One region of the Pseudoalteromonas sp. SG43-7 genome, then DNA from elsewhere that is predicted to be linked to it. Evidence: predicted binding sites of a transcription regulator. Region 1 holds the regulator's gene; each other region holds the start of a gene.
The links. Region 1 encodes MetJ, which represses methionine synthesis genes. Its sites were predicted from a motif close to TAGACGTCTAGACGTCTA; they were not measured.
Positions count from the first base shown of each region.

Region 2: a site for MetJ is predicted at 2,306-2,323, ahead of metA (homoserine O-succinyltransferase). Genes of this name have one in related genera too.
Region 3: a site for MetJ is predicted at 1,918-1,935, ahead of metK (methionine adenosyltransferase). Genes of this name have one in related genera too.

Region 1 covers NZ_JACJEY010000001.1:82,502-86,961, forward strand. Annotated here, with positions in the region: gene rpmE (50S ribosomal protein L31) at 1-187, shown strand, start outside; gene H5200_RS00370 (malic enzyme-like NAD(P)-binding protein) at 752-1,993, shown strand; gene metJ (met regulon transcriptional regulator MetJ) at 2,103-2,423, opposite strand; gene metB (cystathionine gamma-synthase) at 2,659-3,921, shown strand; gene metL (bifunctional aspartate kinase/homoserine dehydrogenase II) at 3,928-4,460, shown strand, end outside.
Region 2 covers NZ_JACJEY010000093.1:783-5,242, forward strand. Annotated here, with positions in the region: gene ettA (energy-dependent translational throttle protein EttA) at 1-1,228, opposite strand, end outside; gene H5200_RS24380 (DMT family transporter) at 1,322-2,221, opposite strand; gene metA (homoserine O-succinyltransferase) at 2,389-3,336, shown strand; gene H5200_RS22290 (homocysteine S-methyltransferase family protein) at 3,326-4,393, shown strand; gene metH (methionine synthase) at 4,404-4,460, shown strand, end outside.
Region 3 covers NZ_JACJEY010000070.1:8,601-13,060, forward strand. Annotated here, with positions in the region: gene H5200_RS20790 (diacylglycerol kinase) at 1-102, shown strand, start outside; gene metK (methionine adenosyltransferase) at 667-1,818, opposite strand; gene tkt (transketolase) at 2,093-4,084, shown strand; gene H5200_RS20805 (hypothetical protein) at 4,408-4,460, shown strand, end outside.

The DNA.
Region 1 (4,460 bases):
CGAAGTAATTTCAGCATCATGTTCATGTGGAAATAAATTCGAAACTCGTTCTACTCTGTGTAAAGACATTCACTTAGACGTATGTTCTGCGTGTCACCCGTTTTACACTGGTAAGCAAAAAGTTTTAGACACAGGTGGCCGTGTTGATCGCTTTAACAAGCGTTTCGGTTCACTTAGCAGCAAGTAATTCTTGTTGTTTTGTCGGAAAAAGCACCTTAGGGTGCTTTTTTTTATGCCTGCTATTTATTAAAAACACCGCCTTTTAGTCTTTATTTCTTGCTCTAGTGCTCCAGCTTTACGCATTCATTATGTTGTGACTATTTCCCACTTTTATATCCAGTATAGCGAGTAAATAACAGACAAATAGTGATTTGTTGACTATATTGTCATTCTCATTAAAGCGATAAATTAAACGTTTTTGTCGGTAAAGTTAGGTCTTTTGCGGTTAAATGTTGTTAACGTCTTACTTTGATGGTTTTTAGTCATAGGCCATTATTTTTGCTTTAAAGCGATGCATAATAAGCATTTTAAGATGGGTTTTTTGATGCTTTGTGGCGTTTTTATAGTCGGAAATTGAAGCGTTTTTGCAAAAAATGCTGACAAAACGCATAAAATTAACGGATATAGCATATAACAGGATAGACCTGATATTGCTTGAATTTAATTATAATATAGGTATCGTTCCCTATAAGATATAAGAACTGCTTACTCTCACTTTCAACTTAACTTACTTGCAGGATAAAATCGCGTTATGTCAGACTTTCGTGAACAAGCTTTACATTACCATTCGCACCCCGTTCCAGGAAAAATTAGCGTTGAGCTTACAAAGCCAGCTGAAACCGTACAGGATCTTGCACTCGCATACAGCCCCGGTGTTGCAGAACCGGTACGTGAAATAGCTGCTGATCCCGCTAATGCCTACAAATACACCGGTAAAGGCAATATGGTTGCGGTTATTACTAACGGCACCGCTATTTTAGGTTTAGGTAACTTAGGTCCATTGGCTTCAAAACCGGTTATGGAAGGTAAAGCGTTATTATTTAAACGCTTTGCGGGTCTAGATTCGATAGATATTGAGGTGAAACACAATACCACCGAAGATTTCATCAATACAGTTGCTAACATCGCTGATACGTTTGGCGGTATTAACTTAGAAGACATTAAAGCGCCAGAGTGTTTTGAAATAGAAAAAGCATTGATCGAGCGTTGTAGCATTCCAGTGTTCCACGACGATCAACACGGTACCGCGATTGTAACGGCTGCTGGTATGATCAACGCACTTGAAGTACAAGGCAAAGAAATCGAAGATGCGATTATCGTTTGTTTAGGAGCCGGTGCCGCAGCGGTTGCGTGTATGGAGCTACTGATCAAGTGTGGCGCATTGCGTGAACATATTTACATGTTAGATCGTAAAGGCGTTATTCATACTCGTCGTGATGATTTAAACGAGTACAAACAGTTATTCGCTAACAATACAGATAAGCGCACACTGCAAGATGTTATTGCTGATGCCGATGTATTTGTTGGTGTATCTGGCCCGAATTTACTTTCTCCTGACGATCTTAAGCTAATGGCTGATCGACCTGTAGTATTTGCCTGTTCAAACCCAGATCCAGAAATCTCTCCAGTGCTTGCTCATGGTGCTCGCGATGATTTAATCATGGCAACGGGTCGTTCAGATTATCCAAACCAAGTTAACAACGTGCTGTGTTTCCCATTTATTTTCCGTGGTGCGCTAGATGTGCGTGCAAGCAAAATTAATGATGAAATGAAAATTGCTGCGGTTGACGCTATTCGTAGCATTGCTAAAGAACCAGTACCAGCGGAAGTATTAAAAGCGGCGGGTGTTGAGAAACTTGAATTTGGTGCGCAGTATATTATTCCAAAACCGATGGATCCGCGTTTATTACCGCGCATTGCCAAAGCAGTAGCGCAAGCGGCAATTGATTCTGGTGTTGCACAAATTGATATGCCGGAAAACTACATGGAGTAGCTGCTTAGCTGCAATTGGTAATGGCACAATAATAAAAACCTCAGTAACTTACGTTACTGAGGTTTTTTTGTAGCCAATTCCTGAAGCAGGAATATATACAAATGATAACTTAATCTTCGTTGAGTACAGGTACTTCGAGACCCATCTCAAGCATGATTTTTTTCACTTCTTCAGGCACTTTCTCTGGATTATCTTTACGTAAATCTTCATCGTTTGGCAGTGGTTGGCCAGTAAATGCGTGTAAAAATGCTTCACAAAGTAATTCGCTATTTGTTGCATGGCGAAGATTATTAATTTGACGACGAGTGCGCTCATCAGTCAAAACTTTTAATACATTTAGCGGGATCGAAACGGTGATCTTTTTAACTTGTTCTGATTTTTTCCCGTGTTCTGCGTATGGGTGAATATATTCACCATTCCATTTAGCCATAGGATGTATCGTTGCCTCAGGTTGTTAATTGTTTGCGCGACCTTTTGCAGCGCAAAGATGGCGAAATTCTATCGTGTTAAAAAAGATAGTCAAATACTTGTTTTTTAGCCATCTAGAGGCTTAAATGTTTTTACTTCTAATCTTGCGGCTAAAACCGCATAAATGCTTTGACTTATTAAATTTGATCCTCTAACCTTTTAGACGTCTAAACATCCATTTAATTGTAGGTGACGGTATGAGTCAAAAGAATAAAGCAACCATTGCAGTACGCAATGGTATTGATGCAGATAAACATCACGGCGCGGTTGTGCCTCCCATTCATTTATCGACCACCTACTCATTTGCTGATTTTGATAAAAAGCGCCAATATGATTATGGCCGTAGCGGCAACCCAAACCGTGATTTACTCGCTGAAACGCTCGCTAAGCTTGAAGGTGGCGCTAAGGGGATTATCACTGCAACGGGCATGGCTGCGGTGCATTTAGCTACTCAGCTGCTAAACAGTGACGATACCTTAGTGATCCCACATGATTGCTATGGCGGTAGTTACCGCTTATTCACCTCACTTGAAAAGCGTGGCTTATTAAAGTTAGTGGTTTTAGATTTAACTAAATCTGAAAATCATCAAAAAATTCTTGAGATAAAACCAAAGCTAATTTGGATTGAAACACCGAGTAATCCTATCTTACGGTTAACCGATATTAAAGCGATCACCACGATTGCTAAGCAGTGCGGTGCGTTGGTTGGTGCCGATAACACATTTTTATCACCTGCTTTGCAAAACCCAATTGAGTTTGGTGTTGATATTGTGGTGCATTCGACCACTAAATATATTAACGGTCACTCAGATGTTGTTGGTGGTGCGGTGATCGCCGCTACCCAAGAGTTGGGTGATGAGCTTGCTTGGTGGGCTAATAACATTGGCATTACCGGTGCCCCGTTTGATAGCTACTTAACGTTACGTGGTTTACGTACTTTGAATGTTCGTTTACGTCAGCATCAAGAAAATGCCTTTATTATTGCCCAATATCTAGAAAACTCCCCTTATGTAAGCCAAGTATATTACCCTGGATTAGTATCTCATCCACAGCATGAACTCGCTAAACAGCAGCAACGTGGTTTTGGTGGCATGGTAAGCTTTGATATCAAAGGTGATATTAATGATGCTGCAGAATTTTTGACCAGCTTAGAAGAATTTAGCTTAGCTGAGTCATTAGGTGGGGTTGAGAGTTTGATTTGTCACCCTGCAACTATGACCCACGCAGGTATGGAGGCAACTGCTCGTCTTGCTGCGGGAGTAGGTGATACCCTGATCCGTATTTCGGTGGGCATTGAAGATGTAAAAGATTTAATCGCTGACTTAGATCGTGTATTCAATAAAGTGAAACCAGGTCAAGCTCAGCACGGCGCAAAAGTAATCGCTTCCTCTGTTCAACAACAAGATGATGAGCAATCAAACTCATTTAAACTGACTCCTGCACATACGGCTTTGTGGTAATAAAAAATGGTAAATATAGTTCATAAATTTGGTGGTTCTAGCCTTAGTTCTGCAGAGCGTTATCAGGCCGTAGCAAATATTATTCTAGCCCATACGGAAGCCGGTGATTGTGTGGTGGTATCCGCAGCCGGTAAAACTACCAATACGTTAGTTACGTTATGGCATAGTTACCAGCAAGGTGATCAACAGGCAGTGAGTGATATTTTATTGCAGCTTGATAATCATCAACGTACTTTGATCGAGCAGTTATTGAGTCCAGCAGCGCGACATACGGCATTAAACGTATTAGAACAAGAGCTAGCCTTAATTGCACAGCAAACTCAACAGCAAAGCTTACAGGAAGCCGCATTGCTTGCTCACGGTGAAGTTTGGTCGGCACGATTATTGGCTAGCTATTTAAAACAGTTAAATGTTGCAGCTCAAGATGTTGATGCTCGTCAATTGTTTACCCTTAATGATGGGCAATTATTACATCAAAAAAATCAACAAGCCTGTGCCGAGTTAATTTCAGCCAATTGCATTAATATTGTTACCGGTTT
Region 2 (4,460 bases), on a different contig from region 1:
CTTGGAAAACAGTATTGCTGTCATCCATATTGCCACGGAACTGATCAACGGTTGCCAGTTCAACCGTTTCACCTAGGTTAATTTCACCGCTGTCTTGTTTGTCTTCACCGCTGAGCATTTTAAACAGCGTTGATTTACCTGCGCCATTGGCACCGATAATGCCAACAATTGCGCCTTTAGGCACAGTAAAGCTTAGATCATCAATTAACACGCGATCGCCAAAGCTTTTCTTCAAGTTTTTAACTTCAATAACTTGATCACCTAAACGTGGTCCAGGTGGAATAAATAGCTCGTTGGTTTCATTACGTTTTTGGTAATCAGACTGCTGCATTTCAGTAAATTGCGACATACGCGCTTTTGACTTAGCTTGACGACCTTTTTGGTTTGAACGTACCCACTCAAGTTCTTGTGCAATTGATTTTTGACGGGCTTTTTCAGACTTTTGCTCTTGCTGCAGGCGCGCATCTTTTTGCTCAAGCCAAGAAGAATAATTACCTTCCCATGGAATACCTTCACCACGGTCAAGCTCTAAGATCCAGCCAGCTACATTATCGAGGAAGTAACGGTCATGGGTTACCGCCACAACAGTGCCTTCGTAATCATGCAAGAAGCGCTCAAGCCATGCTACAGATTCTGCATCTAAGTGGTTAGTCGGCTCATCGAGGATAAGCATATCTGGTTTTTCAAGCAATAAGCGGCAGATAGCCACTCGGCGACGCTCACCACCTGACAAGAATTCAATTTTAGCATCCCACTCAGGTAAGCGCAGGGCATCTGCGGCGCGCTCTAATACGTTGTCGATGTTATGACCATCGTGGGCTTGAATAATTGCTTCAAGCTCACCTTGCTCTTTGGCTAGTGCGTCAAAGTCAGCATCTTCCATCGCGTATTCGTTATATACTTCATCAAGACGGTTAAGCGCGTTTTTAACTTCGCTGACTGCTTCTTCCACAGTTTCACGAACCGTTTTGCTTTCATCTAGAATAGGCTCTTGCGGTAAGTAACCAATTTTAGTGCCCGGTTGAGGATATGCCTCACCTTCAAACTCTTGATCAAGGCCGGCCATAATACGTAGCAACGTTGATTTACCAGAACCGTTTAAACCAAGGACACCAATTTTTGCGCCCGGGAAAAAATGCAAAGAAATATCTTTTAAGATAGTGCGCTTAGGTGGCACAACCTTAGATACTCGACTCATCGAGAAAATAAACTTATCAGGTAAAACCATGGAAGGAGCCTTCAAATAATAATAAAAATTTCAATGTTGTATTGTAGTGGCTCACAGGTGAAACAGTCAACGAATCAACCAAATAACAATGTGCTAATTCGCGAGCAATACTCCTACACCGATTAAAGCAAGCAAGCCGCCTATTAACATTTTATTGGTAACGGGCTCGCGCTTTATAAAACCAATGCTCATTACAATTAATGGCGCGGTTGCGAAAATCGTTTGTGCAATGGCTGGATCGGTATATTTAACTGCGCCAAGTTGAAGCCATAAACCAAGGAAAGTGCCTAAAAACACAGCCGCAAAAAACCATTGTTTGCCGCTAATTCCCCTTAGAGTTAGTGCTTGTTTAAATTCACTGCTTTTAAACACTGCAACAACTAAGGCCACAGTCATCGTACCGGCTGCTAATCTAATTAATGCCGCCCATAAGCTACTCATATGCTCATTATTGAGTGCGCCTTTAGACATCACCATACCGAGCGCTTGGCAGATAGCAGCTGCAAGGGCACATAAAACACCTTTGCGATAATGTTGATGATCAACCTGTGGCAATGTTTTTTCAGGCTTGATTGCTATTACTACGCCAATGGTTGTAAGTACAATACCGCACCATGCAAATGGCGATAAATAATGATTTAATAGCAGGATATTAAAAACCCCCACAAGGGCTGGAGCAAGGGACTCAATAACTAACGTGCGAGCAGGGCCAATATTTCGCAGCGCAGTAAAATAGGCGCTATCGCCAATCGCAATCCCAATCACCCCGCCAGCAATTAGCCAAAGCCAGCTTGTCAGATGATGTGGTAGTGCAGCGTCTTGAGTAATCGCAATAGTAGCTAACATCATGGCACTTGCTAACACGCCTTTACTGATGTTTAGCTGCATAGGCGTTAAGTGATGGCTAAAACCTTTATATAAAATGGTCGAAAGCGCCCAAACAATAGCTGCTAATATAGCAAAAAGTTCTCCAAAGCCTAGCCAATCAATCACGTTTACCACCTTAAAATAAAATCAACAGGCGCATTATGGCGAGCGGTTTTTAGAATGCAAAAGAATAGCTAAAATAAATTCATTTGGACATCTAAACATCTAGAGGTTGAAATTTCCAGCTATCCGTTCATAATTAGCCATTGGTTAATTATGCCTTGGAGATGAGTATGCCTATTACCGTTAAAGATGAATTGCCCGCAATTGCGAAGTTACGTCAAGAAAACGTATTCGTAATGCCAAAAAGCCGCGCTAAAACCCAAGAGATCCGTCCGATGCGCTTGGCGATTTTAAACTTAATGCCTAATAAGGTAGAAACCGAGGTGCAATTTATTCGTTTGCTCGCTAATTCACCCTTACAAGTGAATGTAGAGCTACTACGTTTAGACACTCATCGCAGCAGTAGCAATTCAGAGCAGCATTTAGACACTTTTTACCGTTATTTCTCTGAAGTGAAAGACAACAATTACGATGCATTACTCATTACCGGCGCACCATTGGCACATTTAGAATATGACGATGTAGCCTACTGGGATGAACTAAAAGTAATTTTAGATTGGGCGGAGCAGCATGTAACCTCAACATTATTTTCGTGTTGGGCGGCTCACGCGGGTTTATTTCATCATTATAATCTAAAGCGTGAACTAAAAGAAAATAAGCTCTGTGGCGTGTTTACCCATAAGTGTTACTTTGAACATGGAGCCTTAACGCGTGGTTTTGACGATACCTTTGTAGTGCCTCACTCGCGGTATGGTCATATTGATATTGAAAAAATTAACGCTTGTGATGACTTAGTGGTGCTGGCAGGTTCAGAGCAAGTAGGCGCTTACTTAATAAAAAATAAATCCGGCAGCCAAGTGTATATTACCGGGCATCCTGAGTATGATGCAGACACTTTAAAAGGCGAATATCAGCGCGATTTAGAAAAAGGCCCTGATGCGCCATTGCCTGAAAATTACTTTCCAGAGAACAACCCAGATAACGAACCGTCGAAAACTTGGCAAAGCCATGCCTTTTTACTGTTTTCGAATTGGTTAAATTATTATGTGTACCAAACCACACCCTATGATATTAATTTAGTTAGCCAAGCCGTAAGGACTAACAACTATGCCGAATAATTTAGAAAACAAAAGCGCCGTGTTAATTGAAGCGTTAAAACAGCGTATTTTAATTCTTGATGGTGCTATGGGTACCATGATCCAAGAACACAAATTAGAAGAACACGATTACCGTGGCGAGCGCTTTAAAGACTGGCATGTGCTAATTAAAGGTAATAATGATTTATTAAGCATCACACAACCAAAAATTATTGCTGATATTCATCGTGGCTTTTTAAGTGCAGGTGCCGATATTATCGAAACCAACACCTTTAATTCGACTACAATTTCGATGGAAGATTACGATATGGCCAGCATCAGCCGTGAAGTAAACTTAGAGTCAGCTAAATTAGCACGCAGTATTTGTGATGAGTTTACTGCTAAAAATCCAGCAAAACCACGCTATGTTGCGGGTGTTTTAGGGCCAACCTCAAAAACCTGTTCAATCTCACCGGATGTGAACGACCCGGGTTATCGCAATGTCACGTTTGATAAGTTAGTCACCGCGTATGTTGAATCAACCCTTGCTTTAATGGAAGGTGGTGTTGATTTAATTTTGATAGAAACAATTTTTGATACGCTTAATGCAAAAGCGGCTTCATTCGCGGTTGAAGAAGCGTTTGAACAAGCAGGGCGCAAGTTGCCTGTGATGATCTCTGGCACCATAACCGATGCCTCGGGCCGTACGCTGTCAGGGCAAACCACCGAAGCATTTTATAATTCTATTCGTCATATAAAGCCAATTTCAATTGGCTTGAACTGCGCGCTAGGTCCAGATTTATTGCGCCAATATGTAGAAGAACTATCGCGTGTTTGCGAAACCTTTGTCTCTGTTCACCCCAATGCTGGTTTACCGAACGAGTTTGGGGAATATGATTTAGAAGCACCTGAAATGGCTCAAGAAATTATCGATTGGGGCAAGTCTGGCTTTATCAATATTGTTGGCGGTTGTTGTGGTACCACACCTGCACACATCAGGGCATTTTCGAAAGGGCTTGAAGGTGTTAAACCTCGGCCATTGCCAGAGCTTGAAGTGCGTATGCGCTTATCAGGCCTTGAAGCGTGTAATTTAAACTAAGGTAGCCGAGATGACACAAAAAATAGCAGTATTTACCAACGTTGGCGAACGTACCAATGTGACCGGC
Region 3 (4,460 bases), on a different contig from region 1:
GCGAAAGATATTGCTTCAGCGGCTGTGACATTAGCACTGATAGTGTTATTTATTGTATGGGCTGTGGCTGGGTATGAAAAGATAATTACATTGATAGGTTAGGAAGTTAGGCAAAACGTTACAGGCTTTGAGCGACAAGCTTCGAATACACCCAAGTCACTTTCTAGAACCGAGCTTTAATTGCGCGGGGTAAACCCGCGCCTACGTCTGGTAGCAGCGAGTTTATCTCGCGATAAACACTTTATCCTTCGCGGTGGCAAGCCACTCGGCTACAAGTAATATCCACCGCGCTCCTGTAGGTCGCCATTTATGGCGACAAGCCTATTTACCTCCGAGGGTAGTAGGCGCTGTGCGCTACACCGAGAAGACAAAAGTAAAGTTAATTACTTACAGGTTTTCCTCTATGAACTCTGTGGTGAAATTATTAAAGAATAGGTTTGCACCAAGAGTAGTGAATAAGGGGGGAAATACCACTGGCTTCGAACACGCCCTAACTCCTAGCCACTTCCTAGAACCTAGTTTTAATTTTGCGGGGTAAACTCGCGCCTACGTCTGGCAGCAGCGAGTTTACCTCGCGACAATAACCTACGCATTTACAACAACATAATCAGCAGGCATAAAAAAAGCGCCAATTGGCGCTTTTTTGTATTCACACAATGGCTAATATTAAAGACCAGCTGCTGCGCGAAGTGCGTCTGCTTTATCTGTGCGTTCCCAAGGGAATTCATCACGACCAAAATGCCCGTAAGCTGCAGTTGGTAGATAAATAGGGCGCTCAAGATCAAGCATTTTAATTAAGCCATATGGACGTAAGTCAAAGTGTTCACGAATCAATTCAATTAAACGTGATTCTTCAAGCTTGCTGGTACCAAATGTTTCAACACTGATTGACGTTGGCTCTGCAACACCGATTGCGTAAGAAACTTGTAGCTCACATTTGTCAGCAAGGCCCGCAGCAACGATGTTTTTAGCAACGTAACGTGCAGCGTACGCAGCTGAACGGTCAACTTTTGATGGATCTTTACCTGAGAATGCACCGCCACCGTGACGAGCCATGCCGCCATAGGTATCAACGATAATTTTACGACCAGTAAGACCACAGTCACCCATTGGGCCACCGATTACAAAACGGCCAGTCGGGTTAATGAAAAACTTAGTTGCACTAGTGATAAGCTCAGCAGGCAGTACCGGCTTGATAATTGTTTCCATCACAGCTTCTACTAAATCTTTTTGTGAAATGTCTTCACTGTGTTGAGTAGAAAGTACCACAGCGTCAATACCTACTGGCTTGCCGTTTTCATATGCAAAAGTAACTTGTGATTTTGCATCAGGACGTAACCAGTTTAGCTCGCCGCTTTTACGTACTTGCGCTTGACGCTGTACTAAACGGTGTGAGTAAGTGATTGGTGCAGGCATTAATACTTCAGTTTCATTACATGCGTAACCAAACATTAGGCCTTGGTCGCCAGCGCCTTGTTCTTCTGGGCTAGTACGGTCAACACCTTGGTTGATGTCAGGAGACTGCTTACCAATCGTGTTTAAAATTGCACACGAGTCGGCATCAAAACCCATATCAGAATGAGTGTAGCCAATTTCACGTACAGTTTTACGTGTGATTTCTTCGATATCAACCCATGCGCTAGTAGTGATTTCACCACCAACCATAACCATACCAGTCTTTACGTAAGTTTCACACGCAACACGGGCATGAGAATCTTGTTCTAAGATGGCATCTAGTACCGCGTCAGAGATTTGGTCCGCGATTTTATCCGGATGACCTTCAGAAACAGATTCAGAAGTAAATAAATGTTTTGCCATTGTCTTTGCTCACAAATATTGCGCTTCACAAACGTCGGTAAGAGCGCTAAAAAATTTAGGGGCGTATTTTATCTAAAACAACGATAGTTGCATAGTGTTTTTACGCCTAGACGTCTAAATAAAATTACTAATAACTTTTTGTTCTTAAAAAAAATTCATAATGCCCAATTTAATCAGGTTTTTAATTGCATACAGCCCCTACAATAAGTAAGAATGGATCTTCAAATGAATACACACAATAACCAGCGCAAATACAGTAAAGGTAGGAGAATCCATGCCGTCTCGCAAAGAACTTGCAAATGCTATTCGCGTCTTATCAATGGACGCAGTACAAAAGGCCAAATCAGGCCACCCTGGAGCCCCTATGGGCATGGCTGATATCGCAGAAGTACTATGGCGCGATTATCTAAACCACAATCCAACAAATCCAGAGTGGGTAGATAGAGATCGATTTATACTTTCCAATGGCCACGGTTCAATGCTTATTTATTCTCTATTGCATTTAAGTGGTTATGATTTACCAATTGAGGAAATTAAAAACTTCCGTCAAATGCATTCAAAAACACCTGGACACCCAGAATATGGGTATGCGCCAGGTATTGAGACTACTACGGGCCCACTTGGTCAAGGGATCACTAACGCGGTAGGTATGGCGATTGCTGAAAAAGCATTAGCCGCGCAATTTAACCGCGAAGGTCATGATATTGTTGATCACCACACATATACTTTCTTAGGCGATGGTTGCTTAATGGAAGGTATTTCTCATGAAGCATGTTCACTTGCCGGCACATTAGGCCTAGGTAAGCTTGTTGCATTTTGGGATGACAACGGTATTTCAATTGATGGTGAAGTTGAAGGTTGGTTTAGCGACGATACACCTGCACGCTTTAAAGCCTACGGTTGGCATGTAGTAAGTGACGTTGATGGCCATGACTCTGACGCTATCCGCGCAGCCATCGAAGAAGCACGCAGCATCACCGACAAGCCAACACTAATTTGTTGTAAAACAGTTATCGGTTATGGTTCACCAAATAAATCAGGTAGCCATGATTGTCACGGCGCACCACTAGGTGAAGACGAAATCAAAGCAGCACGCGAGTTCCTTGGTTGGACTGGTGAAGCATTTGAAATCCCAGCTGATATTTATGCACAATGGGATGGCAAAGAAAAGGGTAAACAACTTGAAGCTAACTGGGATGAAAAATTTGCCGCGTACGCCGCTGCACACCCAGAACTAGCCGCTGAATTTAAACGCCGTACTAGTAGTGAGTTGCCAGCAGATTGGGCTGAAAAATCACAAGCATATATTGAGCAACTAGACGCAAATCCAGCAAACCCAGCATCACGTAAGGCATCGCAAGACGCACTGAATGCATTTGGCCCATTACTGCCTGAATTTATGGGCGGCTCAGCTGATTTAGCGGGTTCTAACCTGACTATTTGGAAAGGCTCTAAAGGCTTAACACGCGATGATGCCAGCGGTAACTACATCTATTACGGTGTTCGTGAGTTTGGTATGTCGGCGATTATGAATGGTATTGCACTGCATAAAGGTTTTATTCCTTACGGCGCAACTTTCCTAATGTTTATGGAATATGCACGTAATGCAGTACGCATGGCTGCACTTATGAAAGTGCCAAGCATTTTTGTATACACCCACGATTCAATCGGTTTAGGTGAAGATGGTCCAACTCACCAACCAGTAGAGCAAATTGCTAGCATGCGTTTAACGCCAAACCTAGTTAACTGGCGCCCGTGTGACCAAGTTGAGTCTGCGATTGCATGGCAACAAGCGATTGAGCGCCAAGATGGTCCAACATCACTTATCTTTACTCGCCAAGGCCTTGAGCAGCAAACTCGCTCAGCGCAGCAATTAAGCGACGTTAAAAAAGGTGGTTATGTACTGAGCTGTGATGGCGAGCCTGAGCTTATCTTAATCGCAACTGGCTCTGAGGTGCAATTAGCACAAGATTCAGCGGCAGAACTACGTAAGCAAGGTAAAAAAGTACGCGTTGTATCAATGCCATCAACAGATGCATTTGATGCGCAAGATGCTGCATACAAAGAAAGCGTATTACCAGCTGCAGTTTCACGCCGCGTAGCAGTAGAGGCAGGCATTGCAGACTACTGGTATAAATACGTAGGCCTAAACGGCGCAGTAGTAGGTATGACCACCTTTGGTGAGTCAGCCCCTGCAAATGAGCTGTTTGAGCACTTTGGCTTCACGGTAGAAAACATCGTAAACAAAGCTAACGAATTGTTTTAATTTTTACGATTGAAATTTAAAAGCCCGCACTGTGGTTACACAGCGCGGGCTTTTTTATACAGAGCTGTAAGCTTTAAGCCGTCAGCTATCAGTTTTAAGTCTGAGGCGCAGTGCTAGGGAAAAGCCGTAGGAGGGTGCTTTAGCCCCGATTGTATGGTGTTCAAATTGCCTTATCTGATTTTGCTTTAAGCTGAACAAAAACTTAGTGATAGTAATATCTTAGCTAATTTGTTAAAACTATAATAATTTAGAAAGATGAGCGTTAAATCAGCAGGAATATTAACGATTAGCGCATTATAAAATGTTATGAGTTAGAGTGAATTATGGAATCACAGGTAGAGCTAGCAGAAAAATCAGCTCGATTTATGAAGCTTCT